4 regions of the Streptomyces sp. NPDC001443 genome follow, and region 1 is predicted to be linked to each of the others. Evidence: riboswitches for the same ligand, from Rfam matches in the RefSeq annotation. Region 1 holds a riboswitch; each other region holds the start of a gene.
The links. Region 1 has a riboswitch for cobalamin ahead of ACWC24_RS22195 (ABC transporter substrate-binding protein). Riboswitches for the same ligand answer to the same signal wherever they lie in the genome.
Positions count from the first base shown of each region.

Region 1 (5,454 bases):
TCGAATTCCGCCATCGTCGGGTCGGTGTAGCTCCAGCGGACGACGTGCCGGCACAGCAGCCGCGCCGGGTCGTCCAGCAGCCGCATGTCCACGCAGTAGGTACGACGGCCCTGGGCGTCGTAGACCCACAGCCCGACATAGCGGTCCTGCCAGGAAACGAGCCGTACCTCCAGTGGAGCCTCCCGGCCCGCCGCCCGGTACACCACGACATACGGAAGCCCGGCGGCATCGCGCTCTCGGGCCTCCCCCGCTGATATCGGCCGCCAGGGCAAGCGCGCCTCGGTGTCCCACCCTTGCGCGTACCCCATCTCGACCACCATTGCCGCTCCCCGCTGCCGCTCGCCTACGTACTGATCTGCAACGTAGCCGCCGCCTCTGACAACGGCCCTACGGTGCCGGGCGGCAGAGCGCCCGGGGCGACGAAGTGGAGCTCCCTCCGCCCGTAAGGCCATTGAGCGTGCCTTCAAGTCCAAGTCCCCCGACCTCAGCACGATTTGTCACCGGTCGCGCCGCGGTCGGCCGCACAGGGTCGCATCATGACGTCACCACGAGCAGGGCCCCAAGAGTCCTACACCGCACCGCACTTCGCGACCCCCGCGCTCATTGCGATCGACGTGCGGCGCGGCTTCCTCTCGGAAGCCCCGTACGGGGTGCCGGGGACCACGGAGATCCCGCCCGCGCTGCGGCGGACCGTGTCCGCCTTCCGCGCCGCCGGGCGCCCTGTGGTGCACGTGGTGCGCCTGCACAAGGGCTCTTCGCCGAGCAGACCGCCGACGCGGGCCGACAACGATCGGGACGAGGGTCGTCAGGAGGTTGCCGCCCTGCGGGGCGGGGTGAAGACGTAGAGGTCGAGAATGTCGGGGCAGGGGGCGATGCCGGGGCCGCCGGCCTGTATCCACGCGGCGATGTCCTCGGTGGCGTCGGGGTCGTTGACGAGGCCGAGCCAGACCGGGCGGGCTCCTGCGGCACGTGCGGCGGCGGAGGGCTGGACGACGAGCACGTTGGCGTGTTCGCACACGCCGAGGCAGTCCGAGACGCGTACGGGTACCTCCTCGGTCAGGCGCGCGAGTTGGCGGTCGTGGTCCACGCCGGTGATTTTCGGGCTTCCGCAGCAGCAGTCCCGGCAGACGACGACGCGGCACGGTGCCGGTTCGGCGGAGGTGGGCTTCGGGCCGACTGCTTCATGGCGCGGTCGAGGCATCGCTGTTCACACTCCTCTTCGGGCGGGATCCGTCCGGGGTGACCGGGCGCAGGAAGCGGATCACGGGGTGGCCGGGGTCGTGGGTGACCTCGGCGCGGACGCCGTAGACCCGCTCGACGAGGTCGGGCGTCAGGACCTCGGCCGGGGTGCCCTGCGTGACCGCGCGGCCGTCGCGCAGGACGAGCAGGCGGTCGCAGTACATCGCGGCGAGGTTGAGGTCGTGCAGGGCGATCACGGTGGTGACCGGCAGGCTCGCGACGAGTTCCAGCAGGTCGAGCTGGTGCTGGATGTCGAGGTGGTTGGTGGGTTCGTCGAGCAGGAGTTCTCGGGGTTCCTGGGCGAGCGCGCGGGCGATCTGGGTGCGCTGGCGTTCACCGCCGGAGAGGGTGTGCCAGGACTGGTCGGCCCGATCGGTCAGTCCGGTGTGCCGCAGGGCCTCGGTGACGGCTGCGCGGTCGGCCGTGGTCGGGGGTGTCCAGGCGCGTCGGTGCGGGACACGGCCCAGCGCGACGACCTCGCGGACGGAGAGCTCGGTCCGGGTGTCGGCGTGCTGTTCGACAGTGGCGATCCGGCGGGCGGTGGCGCGGCGGCCGACCTCGGCGAGCGGACGGCCGTCCAGGGTCACGGCTCCGCCGGTGGGGGTGAGGACCCCGGCCAGCAGTCTCAACAGTGTCGACTTGCCCGAGCCGTTGGGGCCGAGGAGGCCGACGGTCTCGCCGGGGCGCAGGGTGAGGGTGACGCCGTCGACGACGACCTTGTCGCCGGTGCGTCGTACGACGCGGTCCGCGTGCAGGCTGGTCATGTCCTGCTCCGTCCGCGGTAGAGGACCGCGACGAAGGCCGGTACGCCGATCAGGGACGTCACCACGCCCACCGGGACCTCCTGGGGGTCGAGGACGGTACGGGCGAGGGTGTCCGCCCACACCAGGAAGACGGCCCCGCTCAGCGCGGTGACGGGCAGCAGACGGGCGTGCCCTGAGCCGGTGAGGGCGCGGGTGGCGTGCGGCAGGACCAGGCCGACGAAGCCGATCGCGCCGGCACAGCTGACCAGGGCGGCGGTGAGCAGCGCGGTCGCGCAGAGCAGGACCAGGCGGGTGCGTGCGACGCGGACCCCGAGTCCGGCGGCGGCCTCGTCGCCGAAGGCGAACGCGTCGAGCGTACGGGCGTACCCGAGGCAGACCACGAGGACCACTGCCAGGACGGCGGTGCAGAGCAGTACCTGTCCCCAGTCGGCGCCTGTCAGCGAGCCCAGCAGCCAGAACAGCACGCCCCGGGTGGTCTCCGCGTCCGCCGAGGTCAGGACGATGAAGGAGGTCAGCGCGGAGAACAGCTGCATGGCCGCGACCCCTGACAGGACGACCCGGTCGGTGCCGGGGCCGAGGGTGTGGCTGAGCAGGAGCACCAGGGCGAAGGAGAGCAGCGCCCCGAGGAAGGCGCCGGCCGACAGGGACACCGCTCCCCCGCCCACGCCGAGCACGACCACGGCGACCGCTCCGGTGGACGCCCCGGAGGAGACCCCGAGCACGAAGGGGTCGGCGAGCGGGTTGCGCAGCAGCGACTGCATGACCGCGCCGCACACGGCGAGTCCGGCCCCGCACACGGCGGCCGACAGGGTGCGGGGCATCCGCAGGTTCCATACGATGCCGTCACGCAGCGGCGCCAACGTGCCCTCGCCCAGGCCGAGATGGGCCGCCACGGACGCCCAGACGTCGCCGGTGGAGATGTCGGCGGGTCCGATCGTCACGGACACGGCGATCGACACGAGCAGCGCGACCACTCCCCCGCCCGCCAACAGCAGGGAACGGAAGCTCACTTGGCGAACCCGAAGTCACGCAGACCGGCTGTGACCTGCTCGATCCCCTCGATCGTGCGGATGGACGGGTTCATCGCCTGCCCGCTCAGCAGCACGTACCGCCGCTTCTTCACGGCGGTCAGATTGCGGGTGGCGGGGTTGGACTCCAGGAAGCGGATCTTGGCCGCGGCGGTCTCGGCGGTCTGCTGCTTGCGGGTCAGATCGCCGATCACGATGACGTCGGGGTCGCGGTCGGCGACCGTCTCCCAGTTGATCTGGGGCCATTCGTCGTGGGTGTCGGCGAACGCGTTCTTCGCGCCGACCGCGCGGGTGATGGCGCCGGGCGCGCCGCAGCAGCCCGCGAGGTAGGGCGACTGGGAGTTGGCGAACCAGTACATGAGGGAGACGTCCGAGGCGTGCAGTTTGGCGGTGGCCGTGCTCACCCGCTGCCTGAGCGCGGCGACGAGCTTCTCGCCGCGCTCCTGGACGCCGAACGCGCGGGCCAGGTCGCGGATTTCTCCGTATACGGCGTCGAGGGTGAGCGGTTCGCTGCGCGATCCGTCACCGCCGCTGTCGTTGTCCTTGCCCGCCGAGCAGTCGGACGGCGAGACGTACGTGGGCACGCCCAGCTTCTCGAACTGCTCGCGGGTGGCGACCCCGCCCTTGCCCAGGGTGGAGACGAACGAGGCGGTCACGAAGTCGGGTTGGGCGTCCAGGACCTTCTCGAAGGAGGGGTTGTCGTCGGCGAGGCGCGGCACGGACGCGTCGGCCTTCTCCAACCCCTTCATGACCGGGTCGGTCCAGGTCGCCGTACCGGCCATGCGGTCGGCGAGGCCGAGGGAGAGCAGGATCTCGGTGGTGCCCTGGTTGAGGGAGACGGCCCGCTTCGGCGCCGACTTCAGGGTGACCTGGTGGCCGCAGTTGCCGAGGGTCACCGGGTAGCCGGCGGCGGAGGTCTCCACGGCCTTCGCGTCATCGCCGGAGGTACCGCAGCCGGTGAGCAGCAGGGCTGACGCGAGGAGAAGCGCCGGAGCGCGGAGAAGGGCGGGGGTACGGAGCACGGGCATGCCTCTGGGGTCGGGGCTCGTACGCGGAGCCTGGCCTACGGACGTCCCTCCGCGCCGGGGCGCGAAGGTGCCAGCAGGTCTTCGGACTCGGGTTCGTCCGGTCGGGGCGCCTTCCCGGTCTCCCAGTGGCGTCGTGCCCCGCCCGTCCCCCTCACCGCTGCGCGTCAGTTCCGGATTCGCACCGGATTCCCTGGCCTCGGGTGTGGCTCGACTGGCCTGCTGAGGCTATCAAGTCCGTCGTGCGGTCGGATCGTGCGATCGGTCACGGGGCAGGGGGCGAGGGTGCTGGTGTTCAGGACGTACCGGACGAGCCCGGGCCGCGTCGGCGGATGAGGATCCGGTCCGGACCGGCGAGTCCGGCCTCACGTGGGTGTCCGCGGACCGCGCTCATGCACTCGACCCGCCCGGCACCCCTCCGGTCAGATACCCGGGACCGCGCGGGCGGTGAGGAAGTCTGCCCCGTCCGCCTCTGACTCCTCGATCAGGCCGGGAAACATCTCCCGCAGCCCCCTGGTGCCGGCGGGCAGGATCGCGTGGGCGTGTCGGCCCTGCGGCACCCCGCGCCGGTTCTCGTCCGTCTCTGGGAGCGCGTCCCGGTCGACCACCGTGACCCGGTCGGACGTGCCGGCCAGCACTCGGGCGGCGAAGAGGCCTGCGATGCCGGCCCCGAGCACCACGCAGTGGCCGCCGCCGCGGGCACGCGGTTCCTTGGGATCGTGCGGGCGTGAGGTGCCGTCAGACATGCGAATCCTCTGTTATCCGTGAGGCGGGTGACCGGGCAGGACTTCCCGGTTGCGCTGGAGAGGAGAGCCCCGTGGTTGCCGGTGGATCTCACGTTCCGGGCCGCAGAACAGCGACTTTCGATAAGCAGGATGAGATGAGGCTGAAATGCGTCACCGAGCCGCCCCTTACCAACAGGGGTATGAATCGCAGGGAAATACTCTGCGGGCGATCACACCCGGCGGTGTCCGGGCGTCCATATCGAATCATCACTGCACGTCTCGGCCGAACTTCCGCGATGGCGGGAAATAGTGCAACCGGCGATGGAATATTTAATTCCGAATTAGCCGCCGCAGACCTTCCGGTGGTTCCCTCGGAGTTCTCCACCGGCAAGTTCCGCCGCCGCCAGCCGACAAGCCGGGAGCGGGGCCACCGTGCGCCCGTGGCCGATGCGTGGGTCGCCGCCCGCGTACACCCGGGCCCGCCAGGCGTGGCCGCCGAGCCACTCCTCGAGGTCGTCACGGGCGGAGAGCCACCGCGAGACGTCGTCAAAATTGCTGCCCATTTTCTGCCGGGTGGGGGCGTGACACAGACTTCAAAGCGCCCTGCGTGTTCGCTGTACATACTCCCGGTGTGCCCGGTCATCTCGATCCGAGCGGTTGAACTGATGGAATT
Region 1 is NZ_JBSFIA010000021.1:74,482-79,935, reverse strand. It holds gene ACWC24_RS22220 (DUF4241 domain-containing protein) at 1-320, opposite strand, end outside; gene ACWC24_RS22215 (isochorismatase family protein) at 537-845, shown strand; gene ACWC24_RS22210 ((2Fe-2S) ferredoxin domain-containing protein) at 806-1,201, opposite strand; gene ACWC24_RS22205 (ABC transporter ATP-binding protein) at 1,182-2,003, opposite strand; gene ACWC24_RS22200 (FecCD family ABC transporter permease) at 2,000-3,013, opposite strand; gene ACWC24_RS22195 (ABC transporter substrate-binding protein) at 3,010-4,059, opposite strand; cobalamin riboswitch at 4,115-4,290, opposite strand; gene ACWC24_RS22190 (hypothetical protein) at 4,479-4,802, opposite strand; gene ACWC24_RS22185 (hypothetical protein) at 5,123-5,344, opposite strand.

Region 2 (5,454 bases), on a different contig from region 1:
ACAGCACGAGGCGCTCGGCGCCGTAGCGCACGGCGTAGCGCATCGCGGCGTCCAGGTCGCGCCACTCGCTCTCGCCGAGGTGGTTCAGGCCGTCCTGCGGGCGGGGCGCGCCGAGGTCGCCGCGGTAGGAGAGGGCCAGCACCGAGAAGCGGTGGCGGTGCAGGAACTCCATCACGTTCAGGGCCAGCTCCCGGGTGGTGCCGAGGCCGTGGGCCGCGATCACCCAGGTGTCGCGGGCGCCGGGGACGAACCAGGCCGGCAGCGGGCCGAGCTCGCCCGGGATGTCGACGTCGGCGTACTCCAGGCCGAGCGCGGCGCCCGGGTTGCCGACGTACACGTTCGGGGTGAGCCACACCTTGTCGCCCTGGCTCAGGGTGCCGTGGGTGACGCGCTCCAGACGGCGCACCACGGTGTCGGCCGAGAGCGCGGCGGCGTCGACGACGGGCCCGACGACGGCGTGGGAGCCGTCGCCCGCGAGGCCGTAGGTGCCGGGGCGCAGCGAGGCCAGATCCCTGGTGAGGGTGATCCGTCCGGCGGCGGTGCCGTGCACGGTGAGCCTGGGTTCGGTGGGCAGGGGCCGGCCGGCCGGCGCCTTCAGGGCGGCGTCGCTCGCGAGCCGGCCGGCGGCCACCGCGGCGGCCCCGGCCCCTACCACTGCGGTGACGGCGGCGGCCGTCGCTTTGACAGGGTGCACCCGTCCAGTGTCGGGGCGGTGCGGGCGACCGGCCAGCGGACGACGGGGAAGGAGTGACGTGCCGGAACGGGGTCGGAGGCACGCCCCTGACACCCGCATGCCGTGCGCGCCACCCGCACGCCGTGCGCGCCGTGCGCGCCATGCGTACGCCGTGCGCGCCATGCGTACGCCGTGCGCGCCATGCGTACGCCGTGCGCGCCATGCGTACGCCGTGCGCGCCATGAGGGCAGCGCGGGCCGACGGCGCCGCCCGCCCCACCGTCACCGTCAGGCCCGCTGCCGCCGTCAAGCCCGCTGCCCGTACCCCCGCAGCCGCTCCCCCGCCTCCGCCACCTGCTCGGCCGTCAGCAGGTGCGGCGTCAGCCCCGGCACCGAGGACGCGGTCAGCCACAGCCGGCACATCCACTCCAGCTGTGCCGTGCGGTCGTAGGCCTGGTCGAGGGTGGCGCCGTGGGTGAGGGTGCCGTGGTTCTGGAGGAGACAGCCGGTGCGGTCGACCAGGGCCAGGCGCACGTTCTCGGCCAGCCGCTCGGAGCCGTAGGGCGCGTAGGGGGCGACCCGGACGGGTCCGCCGAGGGCCGCGGCCATGTAGTGGATCGTCGGGAGTTCGGGGACGAGCGTGGAGACGGCCGTGGCGTGCACGGCGTGGGTGTGCACCACGGCCCGGGCGTCGCAGGCGCGGTAGACGGCGAGGTGCATGGGCAGTTCGCTGGTCGGGACGAGGCTGCCGAGCACCCGCCGGCCCGCCAGGTCGACCCCGGTGATGTCGTCCGGTGTCAGCCGGTCGTAGGGCACGCCGGACGGCGTGACCAGCACGGTGTCCCCGACCCGGACGGAGACGTTGCCCGAGGTGCCGACGACCAGTCCGTCGGAGACGGTCCGGCGGGCCGTCCCGACCAGCGCGTCCCAGGCACGCGCCTCGTCCTCGCCCACACCCCGGCCGCCCGGTTCGCTCCGTATGCCTTTGATGTCCCGGGCGCCTCGCTCGCCCCGCCCGCCGTGTCGTCGCTCACTCATGCCGCGATCCTGCCAGGCGCGCCACCGGCCGGCCGCCGGTCACGCAGCGTAGCCGTTTCGGGCCCGTCGGCATACGACGGCGGTGACGACCCGCCGAGAGGCGGAATCCCGGCAAGCGGTCCGGCGGGATCGCGGCTCCAGGCCGCTCACCTGGGGTGACCGGTCATGCGGGGTACGTATCAGTAGCACCAAGCGGAGGATCATTCTCCTGTTGGTGACACCACAAAGCCCGTCCCAGTTCACCTTCCGTTCACCCAGGTTACTTACGTTCATCGCACCAACGACTTCGAACGATTGCCTGGGTAAATGGAAAACTTCTCGCTGATCCTCGCGATTGTGGTGGTAACTGCACTCGCGTTCGATTTCACGAACGGTTTTCACGACACCGCCAACGCGATGGCCACGACCATCTCGACCGGTGCGCTCAAGCCCAAGGTTGCGGTGGCCATGTCGGCCGTCCTCAACCTCGTGGGCGCCTTCCTCTCCGTGGAGGTCGCCAACACGATCTCCAAGGGTCTCGTCGACGAGACCGGCATCCGACCCGAGGTCATCTTCGCCGCCCTGGTCGGCGCGATCCTCTGGAATCTGCTGACCTGGCTGGTGGGCCTGCCGTCCAGCTCCTCGCACGCCCTCATGGGCGGTCTGATCGGCGCCACCGTCGCCTCGGCCGGCGTGGGCGCCGTCCACGGCGACGTGCTGGTCACCAAGGTCCTCATCCCCGCCGTCGCGGCCCCGATCGTGGCGGGCGTCGCCTCGATGCTGGCCACCCGCTTCTCCTACACCCTGGGCAAGAAGGCCGACAGCAAGGCCGCCGCGAAGGGCTACCGCACCGGCCAGATCGCCTCGGCCGGCCTGGTCTCCCTGGCCCACGGCACCAACGACGCCCAGAAGACGATGGGCATCATCACCCTCGCCCTGGTCGCCGGCGGCGCCATCGCGCCCGGCTCCAACCCGCCGGTCTGGGTCATCCTCTCCGCCGGTCTCGCCATCGCGCTCGGCACCTCCCTGGGCGGCTGGCGCATCATCCACACGATGGGCAAGGGCCTGACCGACCTCCAGCCGCAGCAGGGCTTCGCCGCCCAGACCAGCGCCGCGACGGTCATCCTGGCCTCCTCCCACCTCGGCTTCTCCCTCTCCACCACGCACGCCGTCTCCGGCTCCGTGATGGGCGCGGGCCTCGGCCGCAAGGGCGGAGTCGTTCGCTGGTCCACCGCGACCCGCATGTTCGTCGCCTGGGGCCTGACCCTGCCGGCCGCCGGCCTGGTCGGCGCGCTCGCCGAGTCCGTGACGAACCTGGGCGACTGGGGCACCGCGGCCGTCGCCGTCTTCCTGATCGCCGCCAGCGCCGCGATCTGGAAGGTCTCCCGGCGCGAGACCGTCGACCACAACAGCGTCACCGCCTCCGAGGAGCCGGCCGGCGTGGTGACCCAGGCGATCGCCATGGTGGCCCCGCCCCCCACGGGCACGGTGACCGAGAACCTCACGGCCACCATCCCCTCCCCGGCCGCCGCCCCGATGGTCACCGTCGACCCGGCGACGGCGTCGGTCCCGCCGACCGCCGCCTGAGCCCCGCGCACCCGGTTAAGTAAGGAAGCATCGGTATGAACATCGACTGGGCAGCCCTGGGCTCCGTGTTCGGCGTCAGCCTCGTGGCCACCGTGGGCCTCGTGGCCCTGTTCACCCTCGGCATCATGGGTCTCTCCCGCCAGGAGCGGGCCTCCGCGCAGGGCGGCGGCGCCGCGCTCGCGGTGACGGGCGCGTACGCGTGCTTCGCGGCCTGCGCGGCCGCGGTGGGCTACGGGATCTGGCTGATCGTCGCCTGAACCGCCGCCATCCGGCACACCGTTCACCAAGGGCGGGAAGAACCCACGGGTTCTTCCCGCCCTCGCCGTTGCCCGCCCATCCCGTCGCCCGCGCTTCCCACTCGTCACCCGCCCATCCCGCCGCCCGCCGTGTGTGGGGCTTCACACACTCCTCCGTCCCAGGTCAAGAGCAGGTTGACGGCCCTTCAGGGCCCGTGGTGGACTTCCGGAGCCATCTACGACGACACATGAGGAAGCCGGTGCGAATCCGGCGCGGTCCCGCCACTGTGACCGGGGTAGCAATCCCCGGGAGCCAGGAACTCTCGCCGTCGGTCTCGTCGAACCAGGGCGTGGACACCCTGAGTGAGGACATGTCGCCATGCTCGGCTGCCGATTGAGTCTCAGCACCAGGTCACTGCCCGGTACCGCCACGATCGGCTGAGCCGGTGCGTGCCGATCGCGTCTTCGCGTACGGCGCCACCGCGGGCCTCCTGGGCGACCTGTTCCTCGGCGATCCACGCCGCGGACACCCGGTCGCGCTGTTCGGGCGCGCGGCCGCGGCCGTGGAACAGGCGTTGTGGCGGGACCATCGAGGACAGGGCGCGCTGCACACCGTGGTGTGCGCCGGCGGCGCCGTGGCGCTCGGGGTCGTGGCCGCCCGCGCCGTACGTACCTCCGGCGCCGCCTCCGTGGCCCTCACCGCCGCCGCCACCTGGGCCGTCGTCGGGGGCACCTCGCTCGCCCGGGAGGCCCGCGCCATCGGGCGCGCCCTGGAGGCCGGGGACGTCGCGGGCGCCCGCGCCCGGCTGCCGCATCTGTGCGGCCGGGACCCCCAGGCCCTCGACGCGGACGGCGTAGCCCAAGCGGTCGTCGAGTCGGTCGCCGAGAACACCTCCGACGCCGTCGTCGGCGCGCTGGTGTGGGGAGCCGTCGGCGGGGTGCCGGGGCTGCTCGGCTTCCGCGCCGTGAACACCCTCGACGCCATGGTCGGCCACAAGTCGCCCCGCCACCGCCGCTACGGATGGGCCTCGGCCCGGCTCGACGACGCCGCCGGCTGGCCGGGGGCCCGCCTCACGGCCGCCCTCGCGACCCTGGCCGGCGACGATCCGCGCGGGGCCGTACGGGCCTGGCGCGCCGACGCCGCCAGGCACCCCAGTCCCAACGCCGGTCCCGTGGAGGCCTCGTTCGCCGGGTCCCTCGGCGTACGGCTCGGCGGGACCCTCTCCTACGCCGGGCGGGTCGAGCACCGGCCCGTGCTCAACGGCGCCCACGGACGGGCCGTCCGTGTCTCGGACATCGACCGGGCGGTACGGCTGTCCCGGCGCGTCGGCTGGCTCGCGCTCGGCGTCTGCGCCGCCGCGCGGCTCCTCGTGAAGGAACGTGACTCATGAACGGTGGTCTCCTGGTCGCCGGCACCACCTCCGACGCCGGCAAGAGCGTCGTCACCGCGGGGATCTGCCGGTGGCTGGTGCGCCAGGGCGTCAAGGTCGCGCCCTTCAAGGCGCAGAACATGTCCCTCAACTCGTTCGTGACCCGCGAGGGCGCGGAGATCGGACGGGCCCAGGCCATGCAGGCCCAGGCCTGCCGGATCGAGCCGACCGCGCTGATGAACCCCGTGCTGCTCAAGCCCGGCAGCGACCGCAGCAGCCAGGTCGTCCTCATGGGCAGGCCGGTGGGCGAGATGAGCGCGCGCGGGTTCTTCGGGGGGTCCGAAGGCTCCTCCGGCTCGTCCCCCGGGAACCGGCTGCGCGGCGGGCGGCAGGAAGCGCTGCTGGGCACCGTCCTCGACTGCCTCGCCGAGCTGCGGGGCACGTACGACGCGGTGATCTGCGAAGGGGCCGGCAGTCCGGCCGAGATCAACCTGCGCCGGACCGACATCGTGAACATGGGCGTCGCCCGCAACGCGCGGCTGCCCGTCCTCGTCGTCGGCGACATCGACCGC
Region 2 is NZ_JBSFIA010000031.1:18,310-23,763, forward strand. It holds gene ACWC24_RS28095 (alpha/beta hydrolase) at 1-694, opposite strand, end outside; gene ACWC24_RS28100 (class II aldolase/adducin family protein) at 979-1,710, opposite strand; gene ACWC24_RS28105 (anion permease) at 2,017-3,276, shown strand; gene ACWC24_RS28110 (hypothetical protein) at 3,312-3,533, shown strand; cobalamin riboswitch at 3,712-3,857, shown strand; gene ACWC24_RS28115 (cobalamin biosynthesis protein) at 3,959-4,903, shown strand; gene ACWC24_RS28120 (cobyric acid synthase) at 4,900-5,454, shown strand, end outside.
Region 2: linked by a shared signal. The riboswitch ahead of ACWC24_RS28115 (cobalamin biosynthesis protein) and the one ahead of ACWC24_RS22195 (ABC transporter substrate-binding protein) in region 1 are both predicted to bind cobalamin.

Region 3 (5,454 bases), on a different contig from region 1:
ACACCGGGGCGAAGCCGAGCCGGCTGAGCCGCTGGTCGGCGACGCACTCCAGGTACTGCCGCATCGATTCGGTGTTCATGCCCGGCAGGCCGTCACCGCACAGGTCGCGCGCGAACTGCAGCTCGGCCTCGACGGCCTCCCGGAGCATGTCGGTGACCTGCTGCCGCAGCTCGTCGTCGAAGAGCTCCGGCTCCTCCTTGCGGACGGTGTCGACCACGTCGAAGGCGAAGCTCATGTGCATCGTCTCGTCGCGGAACACCCAGTTGGTGCCGGTGGCCAGACCGTGCAGCAGACCCCGGCTGCGGAACCAGTAGACGTACGCGAAGGCGCCGTAGAAGAACAGGCCCTCGATGCACGCGGCGAAGCAGATCAGGTTGAGCAGGAAACGGCGGCGGTCGGCCTTGGTCTCCAGCCGGTCCAGCTTCTCGACCTCGTTGATCCACTTGAAGCAGAACCCGGCCTTCTCGCGGATGGAGGGGATGTTCTCCACGGCGTCGAACGCCGCCGCCCGGTCCTCCGGGTCGGGCAGGTAGGTGTCCAGCAGCGTCAGATAGAACTGGACGTGCACGGCCTCCTCGAACAGCTGGCGCGACAGGTACAGGCGCGCCTCCGGGGAGTTGATGTGCTTGTAGAGGGTCAGCACCAGGTTGTTCGCCACGATCGAGTCGCCCGTCGCGAAGAACGCGACCAGACGGCCGATCAGATGCTGCTCGGCCGGGGTCATCTTCGCGAGGTCGGACACGTCCGAGTGGAGGTCGACCTCCTCCACGGTCCAGGTGTTCTTGATGGCGTCCCGGTAGCGCTCGTAGAAGTCCGGGTAGCGCATCGGGCGCAGCGTCAGCTCGAAGCCCGGGTCGAGGAGGTTCTGGTTACGGGTGGAGCTCATTACTGGCAGGCCTCGCAGGACTCGGGGTTCTCAAGGGAGCAGGCGACGGCGTCGGGGTCGGCCGTCTGCTGGACGGGGACGGTGGCCTGGGCCTGGGCGGCCCGCGCGATCCGGGTCGCCGGACGCGAACGCAGGTAGTACGTCGTCTTCAGGCCCGACTTCCAGGCGTACGCGTACATCGAGGAGAGCTTGCCGATGGTCGGCGTCTCCAGGAACAGGTTCAGGGACTGCGCCTGGTCCAGGTACGGGGTGCGGGCCGCGGCCATGTCGATCAGGCCGCGCTGCGGGATCTCCCACGCCGTGCGGTACAGCGCCCGCACGTCGGCCGGGATCCACGCGAAGTCCTGCACCGAGCCGCTGGAGTCGCGCAGCGCCTCCCGGGTGCGGGCGTCCCACACGCCGAGCTCCTTGAGGTCCTGCACGAGGTAGGAGTTGACCTGGAGGAACTCGCCGGACAGCGTCTCGCGCTTGAACAGGTTGGAGACCTGCGGCTCGATGCACTCGTACACGCCCGCGATGGACGCGATCGTGGCGGTCGGCGCGATCGCCAGGAGCAGCGAGTTGCGCATCCCGGTGGTGGCGATGCGTGCCCGCAGGGCCGCCCAGCGCTCCGGCCAGGTGAGCTCGACGTCGTAGTGGTCGGGGTGCAGGACGCCCCGGGCGGTACGGGTCTTCTCCCAGGCCGGCAGCGGGCCGTTGCGCTCGGCGAGGTCGGCGGAGGCCTCGTACGCGGCGAGCATGATCCGCTCGGCGAGACGGGTGGACAGTTCCCTGGCCGCCGGGGAGTCGAAGGGCAGCCGCAGCTTGAAGAAGACGTCCTGGAGGCCCATCGCGCCGAGGCCCACGGGACGCCACTTCGCGTTGGAACGGCCCGCCTGCTCGGTCGGGTAGAAGTTGATGTCGACCACGCGGTCGAGGAAGGTGACGGCGGTGCGGACGGTCTCGTCCAGCCGCTCCCAGTCGATGCCGCCGTCGACGACGAAGGCGCCGAGGTTGACCGAGCCCAGGTTGCAGACCGCCGTCTCGCCGTCGTTCGTGACCTCCAGGATCTCCGTGCAGAGGTTGGAGGAGTGGACGACGTGCCCCGGCTCGGCCGTCTGGTTGGCGGTGCGGTTGGCGGCGTCCTTGAAGGTCATCCAGCCGTTGCCGGTCTGCGCGAGGGTGCGCATCATGCGGCCGTACAGATCGCGGGCGGGGATCGTCTTCTTCGCCAGGCCCGCCGCCTCCGCCGCGCGGTAGGCCGCGTCGAACTCCTCGCCCCACAGGTCGACCAGCTCGGGCACGTCGGAGGGGGAGAACAGGGACCACTGCGCGTCGGCGTTCACGCGGCGCATGAACTCGTCCGGGATCCAGTGCGCGAGGTTGAGGTTGTGCGTACGGCGGGCGTCCTCGCCGGTGTTGTCGCGCAGCTCCAGGAACTCCTCGATGTCGGAGTGCCAGGTCTCCAGGTAGACCGCGGCGGCGCCCTTGCGCCGGCCGCCCTGGTTCACCGCGGCGACCGAGGCGTCGAGGGTCTTCAGGAACGGGACGATGCCGTTGGAGTGCCCGTTGGTGCCGCGGATCAGCGAACCGCGCGAACGGATCCGGGAGTACGACAGACCGATGCCGCCGGCGTGCTTGGAGAGCCGGGCGACCTGGTGGTAGCGGTCGTAGAGGGAGTCCAGCTCGTCCAGCGGGGAGTCGAGGAGGTAGCAGGACGACATCTGGGGGTGCCGCGTACCGGAGTTGAAGAGCGTGGGGGAGGACGGCAGGTAGTCCAGGCGGCTCATCAGCCGGTAGAGCGCGGCGACCTCGTCCACCGAGCGCACGGAGTCGTCCTCGGCGAGGCCGGCGGCGACCCGCAGCATGAAGTGCTGGGGTGTCTCGATCACCTGACGGGTGATCGGGTGCCGGAGCAGGTAGCGGCTGTGCAGGGTGCGCAGACCGAAGTAGCCGAACCGGTCGTCGCCCTCGGTGTCGACGAGCGCGTCGAGGCGGGCGGCGTGGATGCGGGTGAACTCCGCCGTGCGGTCGGCGATGAGGCCTTCCCGGTGCCCGACGGCGACGGACTCGGTGAACGTCGTCACGCCCTGCGAGGCGGCTTCCGCGGCGATGCTGATGGTCAACAGCCGGGCGGCCAGCCGCGAGTAGGCGGGATCGTCGGAGATGAGCCCCGCGGCCGCCTCCGTGGCCAGCTCGCGCAGCTCCGTCTCGTCCGCCCGCGCGGACCGGCCGCGCAGCGCGGCGGCGGCGACCCGGCCGGGGTCGGCGTCGGGGAGGTCGGAGGTCAGCTCGGTCAGGGTCCGCAGCAATGCGGCACCGGGACCGTCGGTCTCCCTCGCCGGGGTGGCTGAAGCCGGATCGGCTGGCGCGATGGTCACTTGGGGCTCTCCCTCGCTCGGCAGGGGGCCTCACGGAGGGCAGGGGGCGGCACACGAGCGCACGGGGCGTCGCGTCCACCGGTCCATTCCGCGAGACCCGGACGTCAAGGCACCCGGACCGGACGGCCGGGCGCGCGGTCGGCAGGTCCTCGGACTGGACGCGTGGACGCCCGCCGTAGGGCGGACAGGCACGGGTACACCGTTGCGGGACAGTTCCGGATTCGCACCGGATTCCCCTGCGGCGACAGCGAGCATGAGCATACATCTTGTGCCGGGCTGCGGTGCCACCCCCAGATGTTGTGTCACATCGGCTTCGGAGCGTGTCAGTCGGGCTCGTCGAGGACGGCGGCCGGAGGCCCGGGCGCGGGCGCGTGCGGGCTCCTCGCGGGCGCCGGACGGGGGCGTGGCGCGGCTGTCCTGCGAGCGCCGGACGGGCCCGTGGCGGGGCTTCCCCCGGGCGCCGGACGGCGGGCGGCGGGCGCCGGACGGGGCGGAGGCCGGGGACGCGAAGGGGCGGCGGGGCCTTGTTGCCCCGCCGCCCCTCGCCCCCGCCGGTGAATCCGGCGGGGAAGTGGTTCAGTGTCCTGCTCCGGTGCCGGCGTGCGGCTCCCGACGCGTCGGCGTCAGTGCGCCGATCCGGCCGTGGCAGGCGGCAGTTCCACCTGTACGCCCGGGTCGCCGGCGTCCGCCGTGTAGTCCTGCGGGCTGGTCTCGTCGACGCCCTCGGGCGCCTTGAGGGCCTTCAGGACGAAGGTGAGGACCACCGTGACGGCCACGTTGAGCACGAACGCCGTCAGGCCGATGTAGCCGATCTCGCCGATGCCGGGGATCTCCTTCGAGCTGCCGCCGAAGTGCTTCTGGGTCGGCGAGGCCACCCCGTACGCGGCGAGCGTGCCGTACACCATGCCCACGGCCCAGCCCGCCAGCAGTGCCCAGCGGTGGAACCAGCGGGTGAACAGGCCGCCGACCAGGGCCGGGAAGGTCTGCAGGATCCAGATGCCGCCGAGCAGCTGGAAGTTGATCGCGACCGTCTTGTCCATGGTGAGGACGAAGACGAGGGCACCGACCTTCACCAGCAGCGACACCAGCTTGGAGACCTGGGTCTCCTGCTTCGGGGTCGCGTCGGGCTTGATGAAGTCCTTGTAGATGTTGCGGGTGAAGAGGTTCGCGGCAGCGATCGACATGATGGCCGCGGGGACCAGGGCGCCGATGCCGATGGCGGCGAACGCCACGCCCGCGAACCAGTCCGGGAACATGTTCTCGAAGAGCTGGGGGATCGCCAGCTGGCCGTTGGTCACCTTCACCCCGGCCGCGATCGCCATGAAGCCGAGCAGGGCGAGCAGGCCCAGCATCAGCGAGTACAGCGGGAGGATCGTGGTGTTGCGGCGGATCACGTCGCGACTGCGACTGGACAGCGTCGCCGTGATCGAGTGCGGGTACATGAACAGCGCGAGCGCCGAGCCGAGCGCCAGGGTGGCGTACGTCCACTGGCCCGCCTCGGGGGGTACGAGCCCGCCCGCACCGGCCGCCGTGTACTTGTCGCCGGCCGCCTTGAAGATCTCGTCGAAGCCGCCCAGCTTGATCGGGATGTAGATGATGGCCACCGCGATCACGATGTAGATCAGGGTGTCCTTCACGAACGCGATCAGGGCGGGCGCGCGCAGCCCCGAGGAGTAGGTGTAGGCGGCCAGCACGGCGAACGCGATCAGCAGCGGCAGGTCCTTCACGAACCAGTTGCTGTTCTCGCCGCCGCCGACGCCCATCACGTCCAGCACGGCCTGGATGCCGACGAGCTGGAGCGCGATGTACGGCATGGTGGCCAGGATTCCGGTGACGGCCACGGCCAGGGACAGGCCCTTGGAGCCGAAGCGGCCGCGGACGAAGTCCGAGGTGGTGACGTACCCGTGCCGATGGGACACCGACCACAGCCGGGGCAGGAAGGTGAAGATCAGCGGATACACCAGGATCGTGTACGGCACCGCGAAGAAGCCCGCGGCACCCGCCGCGTAGACCGCGGCCGGCACGGCGACGAAGGTGTACGCCGTGTACAGGTCGCCGCCGAGCAGGAACCAGGTGATCCAGGTACCGAAGGAGCGGCCGCCCAGACCCCATTCGTCGAGGGTGTGCTCGTTGTCGGCCCGGCGCCAGCGCGCGGCCAGGAAGCCCAGGACCGTGACGGCCAGGAAGAAGAAGACGAAGACGCCGAGC
Region 3 is NZ_JBSFIA010000003.1:101,809-107,262, reverse strand. It holds gene ACWC24_RS05460 (ribonucleotide-diphosphate reductase subunit beta) at 1-886, opposite strand, end outside; gene ACWC24_RS05455 (ribonucleoside-diphosphate reductase subunit alpha) at 886-3,246, opposite strand; cobalamin riboswitch at 3,370-3,513, opposite strand; gene mctP (monocarboxylate uptake permease MctP) at 3,870-5,454, opposite strand, start outside.
Region 3: linked by a shared signal. The riboswitch ahead of ACWC24_RS05455 (ribonucleoside-diphosphate reductase subunit alpha) and the one ahead of ACWC24_RS22195 (ABC transporter substrate-binding protein) in region 1 are both predicted to bind cobalamin.

Region 4 (5,454 bases), on a different contig from region 1:
GGCCCCGGACCGGCAGTCCGGGATCCGCACAGGAGGAGCGACCACGTGACGAGCCGTGTCACCTTCATCACGCCCGCGACGAGTTCGTCGCTGCGCCGGGCTCGTTTCGACGACGGTGACCCGATCGACGACCGCGGTGCCGCGCGGGCCCGGGCGGCGGCCGGCTCCCTGCCGCCGGCCGTCCGCGTCCTCGCCTCACCGAGCGTGCGCTGCCGCCGGACGGCCGCGGAACTGGGTCTCGACGCGACCGGCGAACCGGCGCTCGCGGGCGGGGACATGGGGCGCTGGCGTGGCCTGACCCTCGACGAGGTCGCCGCCGCGGAGCCGCAGGAGCTGGCGCGCTGGCTGTCCGACCCGGGGGCCGCTCCGCACGGCGGGGAGTCGGTGCGGGACGTATGCGATCGGGTCGCCCGCTGGCTGGAGGCGTCGGCGGGAAGCGACGGCAGGGTGCTGGCCGTGGTGGAGCCGGAGATCGTACGGGCCGCGGTGATCCATGCGTTGGCGGCTCCCGAGGCCGCCTTCTGGCGCCTCGACGTGCCGCCGCTGACGGCGACCGAGCTCACCGGACGCGCGCACCGCTGGAACCTCCGGCTCGGCCGGCCGCTAGGTCCTGTGACGGCCGGCCCGCAGGACTGACCGCGCACCTCACCCGCGGCGCATCGCCCTCGGCGCATCACCGACAGCACACGCCACCGCATGCACGGGTCACCGGACGCACACGTCACTGACGCCGAGAGGGCCCGCGGACGGATCCGCGGGCCCTCTCGGCGTGACGACGGGGTCGCTACGGGGCGGTCACCGCCGAACCCGCGGCGACCCGTGCGGGCTTCGGGTGCAGCAGTCTCTCGGCCAGTTCGCCGAAGACGAGGCCGAAGCCCGCCCACAGCGTGGCCTGGATGGCGAGGGCGGAGAGCCGGAACCGCCACAGCAGGGTGGCCGGGAAGTCCGCCGGGACCTCGTTGACGACGGGCAGGAACGCGTACGCCAGGCCGATCACGGCGATGAAGCCGAGGACGGCGACGACGGTGGCGTACCAGGTGCCCAGTCTCGGTGCGAGCCGCTTGCCCGCGATCACCGCGGCGACCGCGAGGAGCACGCTGAGGACCATCATCAGGAAGTACAGCGTGGTGCGCTTGCCGATGGTGTCGGGGTCGCCGACCGACGGCGGGTTGGCGGGGTACTTCAGGAACGGCACGACGTAGACGGCGAGCAGCGCGGTCCCCGACAGCAGCAGCGCGGTGGCGCGGGGGCCGAAGCGGCCGACGCGCCCGAGGGCGAAGCAGAAGGCGAGGGCGGCGATGCCGCCGAACGCCACGCCGTAGATCAGCACGCCGGTGGCGAGGCCGGCGGTGGACTGGAGGCTGCGGGAGACGAGTTCGACCTCGTGCTCGTGGGCGTGCGCGTGCGCCTCCTCGAAGCCGATCGCGCTGTCCACGCTCGGCTCACCGAGGAAGTAGGCGACGATCAGGGCGAGCACGCCGACCTCGAGGCCGGCGAGCATGCCCCGCACGAGCAGGTTTCTCACTGTTGCGGAGTTCACGGGAGTTCGGCGCCCCTCGTCAGTGGCAGGGGAAGCCGAGCAGGTGGCGGGCGTCGTGCACCCACTCGTGGACGTCCTCGCCGGAGACGACGGAGGTGGCGCCCTGCTCGGCGCCGACGAAGTACAGCAGGACCAGCATCAGGATGCCGAAGAAGACCGCCCAGGGGGCAATGTCCTTCAACGGCAGCTTGCCGGTGACGACGGGGGTGGTGGCGGTCGGCTGAGCGACGTGCTGCGCCATGGCAGGGCCTCCTCTGGGAGTTCGCGTCCCATCTCGGTGGTGCACAGGACGACGGCCCCGGGTCTGACTCGCGATGCGCCCCGTCGAGGAGGCATCGTCCACAGTGGCGCGACCGTGCCGGATTCTCACCGGCTTCCGTGATCCCGTCGTCGTATCAGAACGACAGTACCGTGTGTCGTATGCAGGGCCAATAGCGCGTCAGCAGGGGTGATCCCGTGCCTACTTGGGACGCCCAGCGTCAGGAGGCGGGCAGCAGCGGGCGCAGCGGAGTGGCTGTCAGCAGGCGCGCCAGCGTGTCCGCCCGGCGCCGCACCAAGGTCATGAGGCCCTGGGCGACGAGTCCGCCGACGAGGATTCCCGCGACCACGTCGTGCGGATAGTGCACGCCGACCCAGACCCGGGACACGCCCATCGCCAGCGCGGCCACGACCGCCACCGCGCCCAGCCGGCGCGAGACGGACAGCAGGGCCACGGCGCACGCGGCGGCGATCACCGTGTGGTTGCTGGGGAACGACCAGTCACCGGGTGCCGGACACGTCTCCAGGGTGCGCACGTGCAGCGTCAGGCACGGCCGGGTCTCGCGGACCAGCAGCTTCAGCACGGAGTCCACGCCGTAGGCCAGCACCGCGACCACCGGCACGGCCAGGGCCGTCACCGTCCGCGCGGCCCCCTCGCGCCGGGCCCGCCACCAGCCGACGACCATCAGGACGGCGAACAGGGCGAGTCCGTACGTCGACCACGCCGACACCGCGGTGTCCAGCCATCCGGGCGAACGCCCCGCGAGACCGACCACGTCCCGGTAGGCGGAGCCGTCCATCGACGCGCCGCCGAAAGCGGTGTTCATCGGCATGAGTTCTTCCCTTCGCACCCCGTGGACTGCGGGACACCAGGCGTCCGGCCGGAGTCCGACACGTCCACAGCAGTCGACTACAGACGTGTAGTCGGTCTACGACACTGTAGACGATCAGGGAGGGTGAGGCGTTCCCGCGACGGGCGGGAGCGGGAGAAACCGGACCCGACGGGCCGGGCGCCCTCAGAGTGCCGAGCGCCGTGCGAGCAGGAGCAGGACCAGCAGGCCGGGAGCCATCGGCAGCCACGCGGTGAGCAGGCGGTAGCCGAGGACGGCCGAGATCGCCGCCCGTCCCGGCGCCCCGTCCGCGGTGAGAGCCAGGGCGAGCGCGGCGTCCAGGGAACCGAGACCGCCGGGCGTGGGCAGCAGCGCGGCCGCACCGCTGGCGACGAGGTACGCCATGACCACATGGCCCGTGGACAGCCCGAGGCCGAGCGCGTGGACGACGGCGACGACCACCCCGGCGTGCAGCAGCGCGAACGCGGTCGAGCCGCCCCACAGCGCCCAGGCCCGCGCCCGGGACCGGTGCACCTCCCGCACCTCCGCGAGAGCCCGGCCCACGGCACGCCGCAGCCGGGCGCTCGCCGCGACGGCCAGCACCACGGCCCCGGCCGCCACCGGCAGCAGCAGCACCAGCCCCTGCGGCACGCGCGCCGGCACCCGTACGGTGTCCGGCGAGGTCAGCAGCAGGGTCAGGCCCAGCACGCAGCGGACCAGCCCGCCGGCCGCCGCCTTCACCGCGAGCGCGGTCGCCGAACGGGTCGCGGACAGCCCGCACCGGGTCAGGAAGCGCAGGTTGACCAGGGTCGCCCCGGCCCCGGCCGGGAGGAGATGGTTGGCGGCGGACGCGGCGAACTGTGCGGCCACCAGCCTTCGCCGTGGCAGCCGTTCGGTCACCGCGCCCTGCTGGACGACGGCCGCGCACACCCAGGTCGACGCGGCGGCGACGCACGCGAGCAACAGCCACGCGCGGTCGGCGGCGGCGAGCCGGTCGGCCCCGCTGTCGAGGACGTCCCGGCGCGCGACGAGGACCCCACAGGCGGCCAGGAGTACCGCGAGCGTGACCCCCAGCCGCCAGTACCGGCGTCGGCCCGTGCTCACCGGCAGGTCGGTCGCGGTCACGCCGGTCCTCGGGCGCGCCGGACGAAGGGAGAGCCGTCGGCCATCGTGCACCTCTCGTCGTAGCGCGCCACGGGATCGACTCCCCTACAAAATGTAGGGTCGCATCACACCCTACATTTTGTAGGGTTAAAGGCAGGTGAGAAGATATCCGCCCGTCTCGGTAAGGTGGCCGACATGGCTGGCACCGGCCCACACAAGAGACCCGGACGGCGCAGTGCGGGCGAGTTGGAGGGCGCGGTCCTGGCGGCACTGTGGGCGGCGGAGCTGCCCCGGACCCCGGCCGAGATCCAGACGGAGCTCGGCGGCGACCTCGCCTACAACACCGTCCACACCATCCTCAAACGTCTGTACGACAAAGGACTCGTGCTGCGCGACGCCGACGGGCGGCGCGGTGCGTACCGGCCCACGCGCGACGCGGCCGAGCTGACCGCCGAGGCGATGCGCGACGCCCTCGACCGGGGCCCGGACCCGATCGCCGCGCTCCAGCACTTCGTGACCGGACTGAGCCCGGCCGAGGAGCAGGTGCTGCGGGAGCTGCTCGGGGAGAGCTCCGCCTGAGCTCCTCCTGAGTTCCCCCCGAACGGGGCCGGACCCGTGCGCGGACGGCCGTTCAGGCTGCGTTCAGGGTCGGGGTGCCAAGGTGCGGATCATGACCGCAGAGCACATCCTCGACGACCGGCCCCGCATACCCGTACACCGGATGGCGAACAAGGTGCCGGAGGTGACCGCCTACTTCTGGATCATCAAGGTGCTGACCACCGGCATGGGCGAGACGGCGTCGGACCTCCTGGCGCGACTGCTCGGTCCGGTCCCCGCGGTCGGGCTCGGCGGCCTCGCCCTGGTGGCCTCCCTCGCCGTGCAGTTCGCGCTGCGCCGGTACGTCGCCTGGGCCTACTGGACGGCCGTCGTCATGGTCAGCGTGTTCGGCACCATGGCCGCCGACGTGCTGCACGTCGGCCTCGGCGTGCCGTACGCCGTCTCGACCCCCGCCTTCCTCGCCGTGCTGGCCGCGGTCTTCGTGCTCTGGTACGCGGTCGAGGGGACGCTGTCCATCCACAGCATCGGCACCCGCCGGCGCGAGGCGTTCTACTGGGCGGCCGTGCTCGCCACCTTCGCCCTCGGCACCGCCGCGGGTGACCTCACCGCCACCACCGGCTTCGGCTACCTCGGCTCGGTCGTCCTGTTCACGGCCGCGATCTGCGTGCCCGCTCTGGCCCATCGCTTCGGCGTCCTGGGCGCGGTGGCCGCCTTCTGGACGGCGTACGTCATCACCCGGCCCCTCGGTGCCTCCCTCGCCGACTGGATGGCGCTCGGCCATACCCGCGGCGGCCTCGGGCTCGGACTGGCGCCGGTCACCGCCGCCTGGACGGTCGCGATCGTCGGGTTCGTCGGCTACCTCGCCGTCACCCGGCGCGACACGGACGCCGCGCCGGGCCCGTCCCGCGCCTTCTGACCGCACCGCCGACGGTCGCGTCACCATCCGTCGCGTCACCATCGGTCGATCAGCAACAGCAGAAGCAGGACGGCCACGCAGCTCACGGCGAGGAAGCAGAACAGCCACCGGTCGTCGGACGAGTCCGCCCGGTGGCCGTCACCGGGTGTCGTACGACGTGCCACGACCGGCGCCGACGGCTCGGGCGGCTCGGGGGCGGCCTCCCGCGGCGGCCCGGCGGGGACCTTGCGCAGGTGCCGGGCCAGTTC
Region 4 is NZ_JBSFIA010000006.1:45,600-51,053, forward strand. It holds gene ACWC24_RS09340 (histidine phosphatase family protein) at 46-636, shown strand; gene ACWC24_RS09345 (CbtA family protein) at 785-1,540, opposite strand; gene ACWC24_RS09350 (CbtB domain-containing protein) at 1,560-1,781, opposite strand; cobalamin riboswitch at 1,818-1,970, opposite strand; gene ACWC24_RS09355 (phosphatase PAP2 family protein) at 2,020-2,625, opposite strand; gene ACWC24_RS09360 (lysylphosphatidylglycerol synthase domain-containing protein) at 2,815-3,753, opposite strand; gene ACWC24_RS09365 (BlaI/MecI/CopY family transcriptional regulator) at 3,928-4,311, shown strand; gene ACWC24_RS09370 (COG4705 family protein) at 4,403-5,206, shown strand; gene ACWC24_RS09375 (hypothetical protein) at 5,242-5,454, opposite strand, start outside.
Region 4: linked by a shared signal. The riboswitch ahead of ACWC24_RS09350 (CbtB domain-containing protein) and the one ahead of ACWC24_RS22195 (ABC transporter substrate-binding protein) in region 1 are both predicted to bind cobalamin.